3 regions of the Pseudomonas sp. E1BtOHC1 genome follow, and region 3 is predicted to be linked to each of the others. Evidence: predicted binding sites of a transcription regulator. Region 3 holds the regulator's gene; each other region holds the start of a gene.
The links. Region 3 encodes sigma-54, which starts transcription at its own class of promoters, with help from an activator protein. Its sites were predicted from a motif close to ANTGGCATNNANNTTGCTNT; they were not measured.

Region 1: glnK (P-II family nitrogen regulator) is a predicted target of sigma-54. The motif match lies at 3,523-3,542, and genes of this name have one in related genera.
Region 2: flgB (flagellar basal body rod protein FlgB) is a predicted target of sigma-54. The motif match lies at 4,706-4,725, and genes of this name have one in related genera.

What each region holds. Positions count from the first base shown of each region.
Region 1 covers NZ_CP196023.1:562,797-568,945, reverse strand. Annotated here, with positions in the region: gene ACSSVC_RS02685 (TetR/AcrR family transcriptional regulator) at 1-66, shown strand, start outside; gene ACSSVC_RS02680 (aldose 1-epimerase family protein) at 178-1,392, shown strand; gene ACSSVC_RS02675 (YifB family Mg chelatase-like AAA ATPase) at 1,397-2,890, opposite strand; gene ACSSVC_RS02670 (accessory factor UbiK family protein) at 3,070-3,330, opposite strand; gene glnK (P-II family nitrogen regulator) at 3,747-4,085, shown strand; gene ACSSVC_RS02660 (ammonium transporter) at 4,119-5,456, shown strand; gene ACSSVC_RS02655 (secondary thiamine-phosphate synthase enzyme YjbQ) at 5,666-6,091, shown strand.
Region 2 covers NZ_CP196023.1:6,084,006-6,090,154, forward strand. Annotated here, with positions in the region: gene ACSSVC_RS27375 (ribonucleoside-diphosphate reductase subunit alpha) at 1-1,368, shown strand, start outside; gene flgE (flagellar hook protein FlgE) at 1,690-3,033, opposite strand; gene flgD (flagellar hook assembly protein FlgD) at 3,063-3,794, opposite strand; gene flgC (flagellar basal body rod protein FlgC) at 3,810-4,253, opposite strand; gene flgB (flagellar basal body rod protein FlgB) at 4,257-4,664, opposite strand; gene cheR (protein-glutamate O-methyltransferase CheR) at 4,917-5,744, opposite strand; gene ACSSVC_RS27405 (chemotaxis protein CheV) at 5,789-6,149, opposite strand, start outside.
Region 3 covers NZ_CP196023.1:1,842,456-1,848,604, forward strand. Annotated here, with positions in the region: gene ACSSVC_RS08400 (ZIP family metal transporter) at 1-619, shown strand, start outside; gene ACSSVC_RS08405 (HPr family phosphocarrier protein) at 649-921, opposite strand; gene rapZ (RNase adapter RapZ) at 938-1,795, opposite strand; gene ptsN (PTS IIA-like nitrogen regulatory protein PtsN) at 1,798-2,262, opposite strand; gene hpf (ribosome hibernation-promoting factor, HPF/YfiA family) at 2,275-2,580, opposite strand; gene ACSSVC_RS08425 (RNA polymerase factor sigma-54) at 2,706-4,199, opposite strand; gene lptB (LPS export ABC transporter ATP-binding protein) at 4,382-5,107, opposite strand; gene lptA (lipopolysaccharide transport periplasmic protein LptA) at 5,107-5,652, opposite strand; gene lptC (LPS export ABC transporter periplasmic protein LptC) at 5,639-6,149, opposite strand, start outside.

The DNA.
Region 1 (6,149 bases), 1.3 Mb from region 3:
GCCGCCGCGGCTGCCCTGGATGAAGTTCTGGAGGTGGCGGGATTGCTGCTGGGTTTCCAGGACTGAGGGGGTGAGCGGGAGTGATTGGATCTGGTAGTCGTACTGCGATTTTGCAGCTTGCTGAAACGATTCTTCAGCGCTATAAATCCATTACAACTCCAATAAGGGCACCTTTCCATGACCTCCCTCAAACTGCTTGTCACCCTCGCTGCGCTGACCGCCACTTCCCACGCCATGGCCTGGGACTATGTGTTGCTCGACAGCGACAAGGCGGCCCAGAACCTGCACCTCACCAGTCAGCAGTTGGGGGTGAAGACCCCGCAACCTTTTTCCGTGACCCTGCGCACCTTGCATGGCGGTCGCCAGGAAGGGGTGAGCATCATCGACATCGACAATGGCGTGATGAAGCTCTCGGTGGTGCCGACCCGGGGCATGAATGTGTTGCAGGCCTCGGTGGGCGATGTGCGCCTGGGCTGGGATTCACCGGTCAAGGAAGTGGTCAACCCGGCGTTCATCGAACTCAATGGCCGCGGTGGCCTGGGCTGGCTGGAGGGCTTCAATGAGCTGGTGACGCGCTGCGGTTACGAATGGGTCGGGCACCCTGGGCTGGACAATGGCGAGCTGCTGACCCTGCATGGCCGCGCGGCGAACATTCCCGCCAGCAAGGTCACTCTGCACATCGACGAAAAACCGCCGTACGCCATTCACTTGCGTGGCGAGCTCAAGGAACAGGCGTTCAAGAAGGTCGATTTCAGCGTTGCCACCGAACTGGTCACCGAGCCCGGCAGCACCAGTTTCACGCTCAATGATCGCTTGACCAACAACGGTGATTATCCCAAGGAGTACCAGGCGCTGTACCACAGCAACTTCAGCACGCCGTTCCTTGAGCAGGGGGCGAAATTTGCGGCACCGGTGAAGCAGGTCTCGCCCTTCAACGACAAGGCCAAGGCCGATCTGGCGGACTGGCAGACCTATCGCGGCCCGACCCGTGACTATGACGAGACCGTCTACAACGTCGTGCCCTACGCCGACACTCAGGGCGAGACCCTGGCGGTGCTGCATAACAAGGCGGGCAGTCTCGGCGTATCGCTGGGCTTCAATACCCAGCAGTTGCCGGTGTTCTCGCTATGGAAGAACACCGACACCCAGGGCCAGGGTTATGTGACGGGGTTGGAACCGGGCACCAGTTTCTCCTACAACCGTCGCTATCAGCATCCGCTGAACCTGGTGCCGACCATCGGAGCCAAGGAGCAACGGCAATTCCAGATCCGCTACAGCCTGCTGGCGGACAAGGCCGCTGTGGATAATGCCCTGAGTCTTGTCAGTAAGATTCAGGATGGGCGCCAGACCGAAGTGCGCCCCACGCCGCTGGTGGATCTGTCCAAGGAGTGACCCTTCAACTTGTGCTCGGCCGATAGTGCAGGGCTTCTGCCAGATGCTCGCGGTTGATTCGTGCCGCCTGCTCGAGATCGGCCAGGGTCCGGGCCACCTTCAGCAGGCGGTGGGCGGCTCGTAGCGACAGGCCCAGGCGTTCGCAGGCCGCTTCCAGCCAGCGTTCGTCTGCCGTGGATAACCGGCAATGGCGCCGTAGGCCGGGGAGGTCGAGATGGGCATTGGCGCAGCCCTGGCGTTGTTGTTGCAGCTCGCGAGCTAGAGCCACTCGGGCGGCGGCGCTGGCGCTGTCGTCTCCCGGTTGCGGCTCGGGGTTCAGGGTGGTGGCTTCGCGGGCCACGGTCAGGTGCAGGTCGATGCGATCCAGCAACGGGCCGGACAGCTTGTTGCGATAGCGCTGGATCTGTTCCGGCGTGCAGCGGCATCGTCCGCTGGGATCGCCAAGGTAGCCACAGGGGCAGGGGTTCATGGCGGCTACCAGTTGGAAGCGCGCCGGGAACTGCACCCGGTCGCGAGCGCGTGCGATGACGATCTGGCCCGACTCCATGGGCTCGCGCAGAACCTCCAGGACCTTGCGGTCGAACTCCGGCAATTCATCGAGAAACAACACGCCGTGATGGGCCAGGGTGATTTCTCCCGGTTGTGGTTTCGAGCCGCCACCTACCAGCGCAGGGCCTGATGCCGAATGATGGGGTTGGCGGAAGGGGCGCTGGGGCCAGTGGCGCAGCGGCTTGTGGCTGCTCACCGATTGAATGGCCGCGACTTCCAGGGCTTCTTCTTCCTGCAAGGGTGGTAGCAGGCCGGGCAAGCGACTGGCCAGCAAGGTCTTGCCGGTGCCGGGCGGGCCGCTGAACAGCAGATTGTGGGCGCCGGCGGCAGCGATCAGCAGGGCACGCTTGGCGGCCAGTTGACCCTGGACTTCCCGCAGGTCGGGGTAGGGCGAGTGATTTTCCTGCAAACCGTCGCTGACGTAAGGCGGGAGGGGGGCGTGACCATTGAAGTGGGCGACGGCCTCCAGCAGATGGTCTACGGCGATCACCTGCAGGCCCGAGGCCAAGCAGGCTTCCTCGGCATTGGCACGGGGCACCAGCAGGGTGTGTCCAGCCTTGCGTGCCGCCAGCGCGGCCGGGAGCACACCGCGCACCGCTCGCACCTCGCCGGACAAGGCCAGCTCACCCAGGCATTCGATGTTGTCCAGTGCCAGGGCCGGCACCTGCACGCTGGCGGCGAGGATGCCCAGGGCGATGGCCAGGTCGAATCGTCCACCATCCTTGGGCAAGTCCGCCGGAGCCAGGTTGAGGGTGATGCGTCGAGACGGGAAATTGAATCCGGCGTTGAGAATGGCGCTGCGCACCCGGTCCTTGCTTTCCTTGACTGCGGCTTCCGGCAGCCCGACCAGGGTCAGGCTCGGTAGGCCGTTGGCCAGGTGCACTTCAACGCTGACAGCCGGAGCCTGTACGCCCACTTGGGCACGGCTGTGGATGATTGCCAGGGACATGGGGGGATCTTCCTTGAGACGGCGGGAACCGCGTCCTGCGGTGCTGCAAGGATAGATGAGGGCTTTGGCGGGAGGAGGCTTTGAATGCGCACAGGATATGTCACCGGCGCTACGGCTTTCGTTGGCAAACCGGCTCCAGGTTTGTAGGAGCCGGCTTGCCGGCGAATCGCGGGTTCAGCTCATTGCGCTGTCGGATTGAGTCGGGCTTCCAGCTCCGCCACTTTGGCCTCGAGGCTTTCCAGGCGTGCCCGGGTGCGGGCCAGGACCACCATCTGGCTGTCGAATTCTTCCCGGCTGACCAGGTCCAGCTTGCTGAAGCCGCTTTGCAGCAGGGCCTTGAACTGGCTTTCGATTTCATTGCGAGGCAGAGGTGTTTCACCGCTGAGCAAACGCGAGGCGTGGCCGCTCAGGGCATCGAGAAGGTCTTTGGGCGCGAGCATGGGAGTGTCCTGAATAGCAGATGGGCCGCAGTGTATCACGCACGGCTCAAGGGCTTGGTGATGCCCGGCCTGCACGTTTTTCGCGCATTTGGGCGGGCGCTCACGCACCGTTATTGTGCGTATCCGCAGTGCCGATTTGTGGCAAGCCCGGGCGGCCCTGGGCAAAGGATTGAAATCACTGATTTTTCCCGAGCTGGCAAGCTTTCTGCTTAGACCCTGGTGACCCATGCACTGATGCAGTCGCTGTGACGAATGCAGTGCGGCAGGCGGAGCGGGGAGTGTTTCGTCAGAAGCGGTTAGCTGGCGTCGGTCTGGCTGAGGAAGGCCGACGATGCGTTACAAAGCCAGGCACTGCGCTTAGACTTGAGTCGGGTTTGTTTTCCTGGGGCAAGTCCACCAATTCGGGAGAGAGTTTCATGAAGCTAGTCACTGCCATCATCAAGCCGTTCAAATTGGACGACGTGCGCGAGTCGCTGTCCGAGATCGGCGTGCAGGGCATTACCGTCACTGAGGTCAAAGGCTTCGGCCGGCAGAAGGGTCACACCGAGCTGTATCGCGGTGCGGAGTATGTGGTGGATTTCCTGCCCAAGGTGAAGATCGATGTCGCCATTGACGACAAGGATCTTGACCGGGTTATCGAGGCGATAACCAAGGCCGCCAACACCGGCAAGATCGGTGACGGCAAGATCTTCGTGGTCAATCTGGAACAGGCTATTCGCATCCGTACCGGCGAAACCGATACCGACGCAATCTAAGCCGCCAAACCCAACGCCCCAGGAGAAAACAATATGACTCTGCGTAAATTCGCAGGGCTAGGAGCCCTTTTGTCCCTCGTAATGCCTGGCCTGGCCATGGCAGCAGACGAAGTGGCAGCTCCAGTCCTCAATTCCGGCGACACCGCCTGGATGCTGACTTCCACAGCCTTGGTGCTGTTCATGACCATTCCTGGCCTGGCGCTGTTCTACGGCGGCATGGTGCGGTCGAAAAACATTCTTTCGGTGATGATGCAGTGCTTCGCCATTACCGGCCTGATCAGCATTCTGTGGGTCATCTATGGCTACAGCATTGCGTTCGACACGACGGGCATGGAGCAGGGAGTCGTCAACTTCAACTCCTTCTTCGGGGGCCTGGGCAAGGCTTTCCTGGCGGGCGTGACCCCAGCCAGCGTAACCGGCCCGGCGGCGCTGTTCCCTGAAGCGGTGTTCATCACCTTCCAGATGACTTTCGCCATCATTACTCCGGCGTTGATTGTCGGTGCCTTCGCCGAGCGGATGAAATTCTCCGCCATGCTGATCTTCATGGGTGTCTGGTTCACCCTGGTGTATGCACCGATCGCGCACATGGTCTGGTCCGGCAACGGCGGCCTGATGTGGGACTGGGGCGTGCTGGACTTCGCCGGCGGCACCGTGGTCCACATCAACGCCGGTATCGCAGGCCTGGTGGCTTGCCTGGTGCTGGGCAAGCGCAAAGGTTTCCCTACCACGCCAATGGCTCCCCACAACCTGGGTTACACCCTGATGGGCGCAGCCATGCTGTGGGTCGGTTGGTTCGGCTTTAACGCCGGTTCCGCTGCTGCGGCCAACGGCACTGCCGGCATGGCCATGCTGGTGACACAGATCGCTACTGCCGCCGCGGCTCTGGGCTGGATGTTTGCCGAGTGGATCACCCACGGCAAGCCAAGCGCACTGGGTATCGCTTCGGGTGTGGTCGCCGGTCTGGTGGCAATCACTCCGGCAGCTGGCACGGTTGGCCCGATGGGCGCCCTGATTATTGGCCTGGCCGCTGGCGTGGTGTGCTTCTTCTGCGCCACCAGCCTCAAGCGCAAGCTGGGTTATGACGACTCCCTGGATGCCTTCGGCGTTCATGGCATCGGCGGTATTCTCGGCGCGATCCTTACCGGTGTGTTCGCCGCTCCATCTCTGGGCGGCTTCGGCACCGTGACCGACATCGCCGCGCAAGTCTGGATTCAGTGCAAAGGTGTGGGCTTTACCGTGATCTACACCGCGATCGTTACCTTCATCATTCTCAAGGTCCTGGATGCCGTCATGGGGCTGCGGGTTACCGAGGAAGAGGAAGCGGTCGGTCTCGATCTGGCGCAACACAACGAGCGTGGTTACAACCTGTAATCGCGGCTGAAAAAAAGCCCGGCTCCGGCCGGGCATTTTTTTGCCTGGCGTTTGTCATTGAGAAAGGCTGAAAGGTTTTTCTGATAGGCATTGGCGTGTTTGCCATGGCGATATCCAGCAGGGCAAATGCTTACACTAAAGCAGGATTATTCGGCGCTTTGTTTTTTCCCTGAGCGCGCTAGAATGCGCGCCGAAGCGTGGAGAACGGTATGTGGCAACAGACCCTGATTACCCTGCGGGCCAGGCCCCGGGGCTTTCATCTGGTGACGGACGAGTTGCTCGCCGGCCTGCCCGAGTTGAGGGCATGTCGGGTTGGTCTGCTGCATTTATGGCTACAACATACCTCGGCCTCGTTGACCATCAACGAGAACGCCGATCCGGCGGTACGGCGTGACTTCGAGCGTTTCTTCAACACCCTGGTGCCTCAAGGCATGGCCGGGTACGAACATGACGACGAGGGCGCGGACGACCTTCCGGCGCACTTCAAAGCCAGTTTGCTAGGCTGTCAGCTGACTTTGCCGGTAGCGGCGGGGCGCTTGGCGCTAGGCACCTGGCAAGGTGTTTATCTGGGCGAGCATCGCGATCATGGCGGTGCTCGCAAAGTCCTTGCCACCCTGCAGGGTGATGAGGCATAAGCCGCTGAGTATCAGTGGACGTTGATTTTTTTCCGGCAGCCTTCGACAGTCGGCGCAG
Region 2 (6,149 bases), 2.8 Mb from region 3:
CCGGATCTGCACGACCTGACCGGCAAGGCCTTCGAAGAGCGCTACGAGTACTACGAAGCCCTGACCGAGTACCCGGGCAAGGTCAAACTGTTCAAGACCATCCAGGCCAAAGACCTGTGGCGCAAAATGCTCTCCATGCTGTTTGAAACCGGCCACCCATGGCTGACTTTCAAAGACCCGTGCAACCTGCGCAGCCCGCAGCAGCACGTGGGCGTGGTCCACAGCTCGAACCTGTGCACCGAGATCACCTTGAACACCAACAAGGACGAGATCGCCGTTTGCAACCTGGGCTCGATCAACCTGCCGAACCACATCGTCAACGGCAAGCTGGACACCGCCAAGCTGGAACGCACCGTGAACACCGCCGTGCGCATGCTCGATAACGTGATCGACATCAACTACTACTCGGTGCCGCAAGCGAAGAACTCCAACTTCAAGCACCGTCCGGTCGGCCTGGGCATCATGGGCTTCCAGGACGCGCTGTACCTGCAGCACATCGCTTACGGTTCCGACGCTGCCGTCGAGTTCGCCGACAAGTCCATGGAAGCGGTCAGCTACTACGCAATCCAGGCTTCCTGCGACCTGGCCGACGAGCGCGGCGCCTACGAGACGTTCCAGGGTTCGCTGTGGTCCAAAGGCATCCTGCCGTTGGATTCGCAACAGATCCTGATCGAGGCCCGTGGCCAGAAGTACATCGATGTGGACCTCAACGAAACCCTGGACTGGGCGCCGGTACGTGCCCGCGTGCAGAAAGGCATTCGTAACTCCAACATCATGGCCATCGCACCGACCGCGACCATCGCCAACATCACCGGCGTATCGCAGTCGATCGAACCGACCTACCAGAACCTCTACGTGAAATCGAACCTGTCGGGCGAATTCACCGTGATCAACCCGTACCTGGTTCGCGACCTCAAGGCTCGCGGCCTGTGGGACTCGGTCATGATCAACGACCTGAAGTACTACGACGGTTCAGTGCAACAGATCGAGCGCATCCCGCAAGAACTCAAAGAGCTCTACGCGACCGCCTTCGAAGTGGAAACCAAGTGGATCGTCGACGCTGCCAGCCGTCGCCAGAAGTGGATCGACCAGGCTCAGTCGCTGAACCTGTACATCGCCGGCGCCTCGGGCAAGAAGCTGGACGTGACCTACCGCATGGCTTGGTACCGTGGCCTGAAAACCACCTACTACCTCCGCGCCCTGGCCGCCACCAGCACCGAGAAGTCCACCATCAACACCGGCAAGCTGAACGCTGTTTCCAGCGGTGGCAACCACGGTGACGACTCGGTCCTGGCTGCGCCAGCCGGTCCTGCTCCAGTGCCGAAGGCTTGCGCCATCGACGAGCCGGACTGCGAAGCCTGCCAATAAGCTGAGCTGACAGGCGCCTATGGCGCCTGTGCCAACCCCCGATAGGCCTCCGGCTTATCGGGGGTTTTCTTTTGCCCCCAACAAAACCGCAGGAGCCGGCTTGCCGGCGAAGAAGCCCCCGAGCGCTGCACAAGCTTCAAGGATGCCTTCGCTGGCAAGCCAGCCCCTACACAAGCCAGCCCGCCTGCACACCTGCACAGGCACGCCCTGCTCAAACCAGTGCACCTCCAGGAACCTGCCGTCGATAACGAACATGGGCAAGCGGGCATAAAAAAGCCCCTCATCGAGGGGCTTTTTGTACAGCGCTCAAGCGAACCAGCATCAGGTCATCTGGATGATGGTCTGCATGATGGTGCTCTGGGTGGAGATGGTCTTGGCGTTCGCCTGATAGTTGCTCTGAGCCTTGATCAGGTTCACCAGCTCATTGGTCAGGTTAACGTTGGACTCTTCCAGGGAGTTGGACTGGATCGCTCCCAGGGTGCCGGTCTTCGGAGCGTCATAACCTGGAATACCGGACGAGTAGGTCTCTTTCCACTGAGTGCCGCCTACCGGCTGCAGACCTTGCTCGTTGGTGAAGCTGGCCAGGGAAATCTGACCGATCGCCTTGGTCTGCTCGTTGCTGAAGTTGGCCAGCATTACACCGGTGCCATCGATGGTCAGGCTGCTGATCTGGCCAGTGGAGTAGCCGTTCTGCGCGATGATCGAGCGAGTGCTTTCGCCGAACACCGAACCGGTTTTGGTCATGTCGATGCTGACGCCGTTCGGCGCTGGCTTGGCACCGTTAGGAGTGAACACGCCATTGGTGACGGTACCCGGAGTCCAGGCAGCAGCCGACATGACAATGCTGTTACCGGTAATGGTGTACGGCGTGGTCCCAGGCGCAGCTGGCGGGGTCATGCTGCTGAGCTTGCCCGACGAGTCGAACTTCATGGTGATCGGCGACTGGTTGGCCATGGTGAATGCAGTACCGTCCGGATTGCGACCATCAATCAGCGTGTAGGTTTGCCACTCATTGGCGTTCGGCGTCTTGATCATGTACTGATCCATGACGTGCTTGTTGCCCTGAGTGTCATACACCGGAGTACTGAACGACTTGGTGTAGGTGGTGTTGTCGGTCGGATTGAACACATAAACCGGAGCGGTCGAAGCCACATTGATCGGAGTCGAATCGGAATTCAGGTTGATCGTCGAGGAGATCGAGTCGGTTGGCTTGGGCGACAGGTTCGAGGTATCGATCCGCAGGTCGGTCAATACACCGTTGATGATCTTGCCGTTGGCATCTACGGCATAGCCTTGCAGGCGCGCAGTGCCATCACTGTTGGTGATGAAGCCTTCCTTGTCGGTCTTGAAGGTACCGGCACGGGTGTAGGTCAGCGAGCCGTTGGTGCTGAGCACGAAAAAGCCCTGCCCCTGAATGCCCATGTCCAGCACGTTGCCAGTGTTGCTGATATCACCATTGGTGAACTGCTGGGAAACGTTGGACAGGCGTACGCCGTTACCAATCACCTGGGTGCCGCTGCCCAGCTTGGTGGCCGAGTAGACGTCGGAGAATTCTGCGCGGGAAGATTTGAAACCGGTGGTCGCGACGTTGGCGATGTTGTTGCCGGTGACGTCCAGCTGTTTGTTGGCAGCGTAGAGACCGCTAAGGCCGATATTGAAAGACATATTCCACTCCTTGTGCCGGTTAGTCGGCTCTAGATACCAATGGTTTGTACTTTGGACAGGGCAATCGGGCTGCTCAGTCCTGCCAGGTTCAGCATCAACTCTCCGCCGGTCTGGCTGATGGTGACGCTGTTGACTGTCGCCGGCAGATAAGTGATCAGGTCAGTGCCCTTGCCGTCGATGGTGGTGCTGGCCTTGAAGGTGTAGTTACCCGGGGCCGCCTTGGTCCCGTCGGTCTTGGTGCCATCCCAGACAAAGCTGGCGTTGCCGGCCTTCTGGCTGCCCATGTCGATGGTCTTGACGGTGTTGCCATCCTTGTCGGTGATGGTCACTTTGACCGAGCTGACGCCAGCCGGAACGGTCACCGAACCGGTCATGCTCTTGCTGGTGTCCACCTGAGTGGTGCCGGACTGGACGATCACCGAGCGACCTACCAGGGACGAAGCCTGCAGAGCCTGAGACGATTTGTAATTGCCAGTGATGGAGTTCACCGAGGTATTAAGGGTCGTGATCCCTTCCAGGGTAGAGAACTGCGCCAACTGGGCAACGAACGCACTGTTGTCCTGAGGATCCAGCGGGTTCTGGTTGTTCAGCTGGGTCACCAACAACTTGAGAAACGCGTCCTTGCCCAGGGCCTGCTTACCGGTGGTGCTGTTCGTCGCTGCCGCCAGGCCGTCGGCGCTGGTGGTGTTCGCGGTCTTCTTCGACGAGTTGGCCAGTACATCCTTAAGGGATGGGCCGCTGGTGGTATCCGTAACGCTCATTGGCTTCGCCCCTTATCACTGACCCAGGGTCAGGACCTTCTGCATCATGGTTTTGGCGGTGTTCATCATTTCAGCGTTGGTCTGGAACGAGCGACTGGCGGAAATCATGTCGGCCATTTCTTCCACCACGTTGACGTTGGGGTAGTAGACGTAACCTTTGGCATCCGCAGCCGGGTGGTTCGGTTCGTAGCGAGCTTCCAGATTGCTCTGGTCTTCCACTACACCCAGCACCTGTACGCCTTGGCCTGCAGCGTCCTGGTTCTGGAACAGCGAATCGCTGCCACCGCTCTGGGCGCCCTGAAACATGGTGGCAAACACCGGGTGACGAGCGCGGTAAGTCTGGTCGATGCTCGACGACACGCTCTCGGCGTTGGCGATGTTACTGGCGACGGTGTTCAGACGAGTGGTCTGAGCGCTCATGCCACTACCGGCAATATTGAAAACACTGGCAAGGGACATGGATTACTCTCCGCGCAGGGCTGCAACCAGCCCTTTGAATTTGCTGTTGAGCAGCGTGAAGCTGGCTTGGAAGTCCACCGAGTTCTGTGCGTAGCTCGATTGCTCCAACTGAGCATCCACGGTGTTCTGGTCGATCGAAGGTTGCATCGGCGTGCGATACAGCAGCGACTCGTCGCCACTGCCCAGGCCCTGGGCTTCGATATGCCGGGTATTGGTCATGTTCAGCGCGAAGCTGCCGTTCTTGGCCTTGTCGTTCTGCTCGGCGAGCACAGCGGAGAAGTCCAGGTCCCGAGCCTTGTAGTTCGGGGTGTCGGCGTTGGCGATGTTGTTGGCCAGCACTTCGGCACGCTTGGCGCGAAAGCCAAGAGCTTGTTCGTGAATACCGAGCGCTTTATCGAAGCTGATGCTCATGTCGGAAACCTTCGGGTGACCTGATTTTTCGTAACCTTGACTTAGCAAGCTACGTGCCAAGTCAAGGAGCCCCGTAAATCAAGGGCTCTACGGCAGCGGCAAGGCGGCAATGCCAGAAAAGCGGCAATGGATTTCCGCGAAACGCCGGCAAAGCGGCAATCGAGCTGCCGCTTTTAGCCCAGCCACCCGATAAAATGACGCCCACAAAAAAGGAGGCCCTGAGGCCTCCTTTTTTATTGCCGCAACAATCAATCACTTCGCCTGGTAGATGATCCCCGGGCTGCATTGCACCATCTGATAATGATCCGGCAGACCATTGAGCGCTTCGGAAGCGCCCAGGAACAGGTAACCGCCAGGCTTCAGAGTGCTGTGAATGCGCATCAGGATGTCCTTCTTGACCTCGGCCGAGAAGTAGATCAGCACATTGCGACAGAACACGATGTCGAACTTGCCTAGGCTGGCGTAGCTGTCCAGCAGGTTGAACGAGCGAAACTCCACCCGACTCTTGATCGGTGCCTTGACTACCCAGCGCCCCGGCCCTTTAGGGTCGAAGTAGCGCTGCAGGCGCTCGGCCGACAAACCACGGCCAATGGCCAGGCTATCGTATTCGCCGGTCTTACAGTTATTGAGCATGGTCCCGGACAGATCGGTAGCAACAATCTGCACCCCCATCTTTAACTGGCCCATGTTGCTGCGCTCGAACTCATCGATGGACATCGACAAAGAATAGGGTTCCTGCCCAGACGAGCATGCCGCCGACCAGATCCGCAGGCGCTGATTGGGGCTGGCCTTGATGGCCTCGGGAAGCACCTTGTTCTTCAACACTTCGAAGGGATAGGTGTCACGAAACCACAAGGTTTCGTTGGTCGTCATCGCATCCACCACCATCTCGCGCAATCCGCTGCGCGGCTGGGTCTGAATCCGCTGAACCAGCTCACCCAAGGTTTTGATGCCTTGCTGCTCCATCAGTTTGTTGAGACGGCTCGAGACGAGATATTGCTTGTTTTCCCCGAGCAAAATACCACAGGCTTTTTCCAGGAAGACCCGGAACTGTTCAAAATCCAAATTACCCGTAGACAATGCTGCCGCCTCTTAAATCTTATGTTCGCCAGGGGCTGATGCCCTCAGCTGTGGTCTGCTGCTTTGATCCGGTCGACTACCCGGGATGCCAGGTCATCAGGACGGAACTTGGCAAGGAAGTCATCGGCACCGACCTTCTTCACCATCGCCTGATTGAACACCCCTGACAACGAAGTATGCAGGATGATATGCAGCTTTTGCATGCGTGGATCGCTACGTATCTCGGCCGTGAGGGTGTAACCGTCCATTTCGGGCATCTCGATGTCGGAAATCATCATGAGGAATTCCTCTTCCGGCTTCTTGCCCTCATCCACCAGCTTGCGCAGGTAGTCCAGCGCCTGCCGGCCATCGTTCAGCGCCACCACCTCGACACCCACAGTCTGCAGGCAGCGAGTAACCTGTTTA
Region 3 (6,149 bases):
GTTTTCGCTGATCGTTCCCGGTATTGCCGCCGCTCAAGACTTGGGTTTGTCTGCCTGGGGCTCCAGTGGCCTGGTTTGCGCCGGCATCATGCTGGGTGCCTTTGGTTTGTTCCTGGTGGATCGCAAGGTCTCGGGCGCGAGCCCCGAAGTCCTGGTCGGCACGGCGGAACATCCGGTGATTGCGCCACGCATCTGGCTGTTTGTCTTCGCCATCATTGCCCACAACATTCCGGAAGGCATGGCGGTGGGGGTGTCGGCAGGGGGCGGCATGGCAGATGCGGACAGCCTGGCCATGGGGATTGCCCTGCAGGATGTGCCGGAGGGACTGGTGATCGCACTGGTGCTGGCGGGGGCGGGGATGTCGCGGGTCAGGGCATTCCTGATTGGCGCCGCTTCAGGTTTGGTGGAGCCGGTCTTTGCCTTGCTCTGTGCCTGGTTGGTGAGTCTGGCGCAGGTGCTGCTGCCGCTGGGGTTGGCCCTGGCGGCGGGAGCCATGTTGCTGGTGGTGACTCACGAAGTGATTCCCGAGTCCCGTCGCAATGGTCACGAAAAGCTCGCCAGCCTCGGCTTGTGCATCGGCTTTTGCCTGATGATGGTGATGGATACGGCGCTCGCCTGAGGGGCGCTTGGCGAGTGGCCCGGAGGGGCTTACTCGCCCTCGTCGAAGTAGTTGTTGATCAATGCCACCAGCGCATTCAGCGCTTCCTGTTCCTGCTCGCCTTCGGTCTTCAGATGAATCTTGGTGCCCTTGCCTGCGGCGAGCATCATCATGGCCATGATGCTTTTGCCGTCCACCATGGATTCCGGGCTCCTGCCGGCGCGGATCTGGCAGGGGAACTGCCCCGCTACGCCGACGAATTTGGCTGAGGCACGGGCATGCAGGCCCAGTTTGTTGATGATTTCGATTTCCAGAGCTGGCATCGCGGGGTAGATCCTTTCAGCTAAGGTCGCGGTGGCGAACCTGGACGTTCTTCAGGGATTTTTGCAGGACCTGGCCCAGGCGCTCGGTCAGGTACACGGAGCGGTGGTGCCCGCCGGTGCAACCAATGGCAATGGTTACATAAGCGCGATTGCTGGCAGCGAAACGTGGCAGCCACTTGAGCAGATAGCTGGAGATGTCCTGGAACATTTCCTCGACATCGGGCTGTGCGGCCAGGTATTCGGCCACAGGTGCGTCCAGCCCGGATTGGGCGCGTAGTTCGGGCTTCCAATACGGATTGGGCAGGCAGCGCACGTCGAATACCAGATCGGCGTCCACCGGCATGCCGCGCTTGAAACCGAAAGACTCCACCAGGAACGCAGTCCCGGGTTCGGGTTGGTTCAGCAGGCGCAGCTTGATGGTGTCCCGCAGTTGGTAGAGGTTCAGATTGGTGGTGTTGACCTTGAGGTCGGCCAGATCGACGATGGGGCCCAGCAGCTGGGTTTCATCGTGGATGGCTTCGGCCAGCGAGCGATTGGCACTGCTCAGCGGGTGACGCCGCCGGGTTTCCGAGAAGCGCTTGAGCAGGGTTTCCTCGTCGGCGTCCAGATAGAGCACGTCGCACTGGATATGCCGGCTGCGTACTTCTTCCAGCAACTCGGGGAAGCGCGACAGATGGCTGGGCAGGTTTCGGGCGTCGATGGAAACCGCCACCAGAGGTTGTGCCAGTTCCGTGTGAATCAACGCGCGCTCGGCCAGCTCGGGCAGCAAGCCGGCGGGAAGGTTGTCGATGCAGTAGTAGCCGTGGTCCTCAAGAACATCGAGGGCGGTGCTTTTACCTGAGCCGGAGCGGCCGCTGACAATGATCAAGCGCATGATTACTGACCGTTTTGCTCGTCCAGGACAACCTGATACAAGGCTTCATTGCTGGTGGCACTGCGCAGTCGGTCACGGACTTCCTTGCGATCGAGCATGCTGGCGATCTGCCGGAGCAGTTCCAGGTGTGCGTCGGTAGCGGCTTCCGGAACCAGGAGGACGAACAGCAGATCCACCGGGGCACCGTCGATGGCGTCGAAGTCGATTGGAGCGTCCAGGTGCATCAGCGCACTGATAGGCGACTCGCAGCCTTTGAGGCGGCAGTGGGGAATGGCGATGCCGTTGCCAAAACCGGTGGAACCGAGTTTTTCACGGGCGATCAGGCTCTCGAAGACATCCTGCATCTCCAGATCAGGCACTTCGCGGCTGATCAGGTTGGCAATTTGTTCGAGGGCGCGTTTTTTACTGCCGCCCGGCACGTTCACCAAGGAACGGCCGGGGGTCAGGATGCTTTCAAGTCGGATCATGGGAGGGGAGTGTTAGCGACCCGTGCCTTGGAGAAGGTGGAGTTGCTTTTCCTTATGCTTTTTCAGTTGGCGGTCAAGCTTGTCCGTGAGCAGGTCAATTGCGGCATACATATCGTCATGTTCTGCATTGGCGACGACCTCCCCACCGTGGATGTGCAGGGTGGCTTCGATTTTCTGCTTCAGCTTCTCGACAGCCATGGTGACCTGCACATTGGTAATCTTGTCGAAGTGCCGCTCCAGCCGGTCGAGTTTCTCGCCGATGTAAGCGCGCAGAGGTTCAGTCACTTCGAGTTGGTGTCCACTGATGTTGACTTGCATACAGCTTCTCCTTCGTTGCCAGTGCATAACGCGGCAGGCTGGGTTGCCTGCCACCTAGACCGCGTTTGAAACCGACTTTCGACCTGTTTCAAACACACTCTGAAACGCTGTGGCCAGCCCGGCGGCTACATCAACCGCTTCCGTTCGCTGGAAGGCGCGATCCCAAGGGATTCGCGGTACTTGGCGACGGTACGACGGGCTACCTGAATGCCTTGTGCCTCCAGTAAACCAGCGATCTTGCTGTCACTCAACGGCTTTTTCTGATTTTCCGCAGCCACCAGTTTTTTGATGATCGCGCGGATCGCCGTGGACGAGCATTCGCCGCCTTCGGAGGTGCTGACGTGGCTGGAGAAAAAGTATTTCAGTTCATATATGCCCCGGGGGGTATGCATGAATTTTTGCGTGGTCACACGGGAAATGGTCGATTCGTGCATGCCCACAGCTTCGGCGATGTCGTGCAGAACCAGAGGTTTCATGGCTTCGTCGCCGTACTCCAGGAAGCCGCGTTGGTGCTCGACGATCTGAGTGGCGACTTTCATCAGGGTTTCGTTGCGGCTCTGCAGGCTCTTGATGAACCAGCGAGCTTCCTGCAACTGATTGCGCATGAAGGTGTTGTCGGCACTGGTGTCGGCGCGGCGAACAAAGCCGGCGTACTGTGCGTTGACCCGCAGGCGTGGCACGGACTCCTGATTCAATTCCACCAGCCAGCGCTCGTTGTCCTTGCGCACGATGACGTCCGGGACCACGTATTCGGCTTCGCTGGATTCGATCTGTGAGCCCGGGCGCGGGTTGAGGCTCTGCACCAGTTCGATGACCTGACGCAGTTCGTCTTCCTTGAGCTTCATGCGGCGCATCAGCTGGCTGTAGTCGCGACTGCCCAGGAGGTCGATGTAGTCACTGACCAGGCGCTGGGCTTCGCTCAGCCAGGGAGTTTTCGCTGGCAGTTGGCGCAGTTGCAGCAGGAGGCATTCGCCCAGGTTGCGGGCGCCGATGCCGGCCGGCTCGAATTGCTGGATGCGGTGCAGGACGGCTTCGATCTCGTCCAGTTCGATGTCCAATTCCGGATCGAAGGCCTCGAGAATTTCTTCAAGGGTCTCGTCCAGGTAGCCCTGATTGTTGATGCAATCGATCAGGGTCACGGCGATCAGGCGGTCGGTATCCGACATCGGCGCCAGGTTCAGTTGCCAGAGCAGGTGGCTTTGCAGGCTCTCGCCGGCCGATGTGCGAGTGGTGAAGTCCCACTCATCGTCATCGCTGCTGGGCAGGCTGCTGGCGCTGGTCTGGTAGACGTCTTCCCAGGCGGTGTCCACCGGCAGTTCGTTGGGGATGCGTTCGTTCCATTCGCCTTCCTCGAGGTTATCCACCGTGGGGGCGGTTTCCTGGTAGGAGGGTTCCTGGATCTCGGTGTTGGGTTTGGACTCTGTGTTGTCGGCCAAGGGGTCGCTGTTGTCGAAGTCTTCGCCATCTTCCTGGCGTTCGAGCATCGGGTTGGACTCCAGGGCTTCCTGGATTTCCTGTTGCAGGTCCAGGGTCGACAATTGGAGCAGGCGGATGGCCTGTTGCAGCTGCGGTGTCATCGTCAGCTGCTGGCCCATTCTCAGGACTAGCGATGGTTTCATGGCAGGGGCTTAACACCTTATTTGCCGGCGCACATGCGCCATCCACTACAGGGCGCCGGAGCGCCAAACATAAGCAAATTATATGCCTGAAACTGAAGTGTTTGCCTAGAGCGCTGTAACAATAAAATTTGTAGGGATTTATTGTTCCTGGCGCTCTGGCATCTAGCCCGACACCTCAGCCTTTACAGGCGGAACTCATGGCCCAGGTAGACTTCCTTGACCAGTTCGTTGGCCAGGATGGTCTCGGAGTCGCCTTCGGCGATCAGTTGCCCGTCATTGACGATATAGGCGGTTTCACAGATGTCCAGGGTTTCGCGGACGTTGTGGTCGGTGATCAGCACCCCAATGCCCTTGGCCTTCAGGTGGTGGATGATCTGCTTGATATCGCCGACCGAGATCGGGTCCACGCCGGCAAAGGGTTCGTCCAGCAGGATGAACTTGGGGGCAGTGGCCAGGGCGCGGGCGATTTCCACGCGGCGGCGTTCACCACCGGACAGGCTCATGCCGAGGTTGTCGCGGATGTGATTGATGTGGAACTCCTGCAGCAGGCTTTCCAGTTCCTGGCGACGGCCGGCCTTGTCGAGTTCCTTGCGGGTCTCGAGGATGGCCGTGATGTTGTCGGCCACCGACAGCTTGCGGAAGATCGAAGCTTCCTGGGGCAGGTAGCCGATGCCGGCGCGAGCGCGACCGTGCATCGGTTGGTGGCTGACATCTAGGTCGTCGATCAGGACGCGGCCCTGATCGGCCTGGACCAGGCCGACGATCATGTAGAAGCAGGTGGTCTTGCCGGCGCCGTTGGGGCCGAGCAGGCCGACGATCTGGCCGCTGTCGATGGACAGGCTGACATCACGCACGACCTGGCGGCTCTTGTAGCTCTTGGCCAGGTGCTGAGCTTTCAGAGTTGCCATTACTGGGCCTTTTGCTCGTCGGTTTTCTTTTTCGGCTGGATGACCATGTCGATCCGCGGACGTGGTGCGGTGACCGAGCTGCCATTGGCGCGACCGGCGTTAGCCACTTGCTTGACGGTGTCGTAGACGATCTTCTCGCCTTCGGTGGTGTTGCCGTCGTTGATGACCTTGGCCTTGTCGATCAGCACGATGCGATTCTGCTGAGCGTGGTACTGGATGGTCACAGCGTAGGCCTGAACCGGTTTCGGGTCGGTCTGCTTCTGCAACTGCTCGAAGTAGGCGAGGTTGCCCACCGACGTCACTACGTCGATTTCGCCGCTCTTGGCTCGGGTGATGGTCACGGTGTTGCCGGTGATCTTCATCGACCCCTGGGTGATGATCACATCGCCCTTGTAGGTGGCCACGCCGTTCTTGTCGTCCAACTGGGCGTCGTCGGCCTGGATGCGGATCGGCTGTTGGCTATCGTTCGGCAGAGCCCAGGCGCTCACGCTTCCCAGTGCTGCGCCCAGACTGAGCAAAATAGGGAGGGTTTTAACGAGCCTCATACTGTCCTCTTACGTTCGATAGCAGGTTCATCCTGCCGTCTTTCAAATACGCTTTCATTCCCTTGGCCGTAGTCACGCCGCCGGCGCCGTCGATTCTAACGGCTTGCTCGGTCTGCGCATATTGCTTCTGCGGGAATACTGTCATGCGGCTGGTGGTGATCAGCAGGTTGCGGTTGTGCTCATCGGTGCGGGAAACCCTTACCGAATCGATCAGTTCGACCTCGGTGCCGTCCGGATTGACTTCGCCTCGCTCGCTCTGGACGTGCCAGGGGAAAGTGGTGCCGCGGTACATCTGCAGGTCCGGTTTGGTCAGCAGCGTCACTTCGCTGGCCTTGACGTGCTCCACTTTGTCCGAGGTCATTTCGTACTGCAGCTTGCCGTCAGGCAGGTACTGCACGCTGCGGGCGTTGATCACGTAATAGTCGATGGCGTTCTCGTCGACCTGCACTACCGGCTTGTCGAGGAAGCGCTCTGGGCTGATGTTCCAGTAACCGACC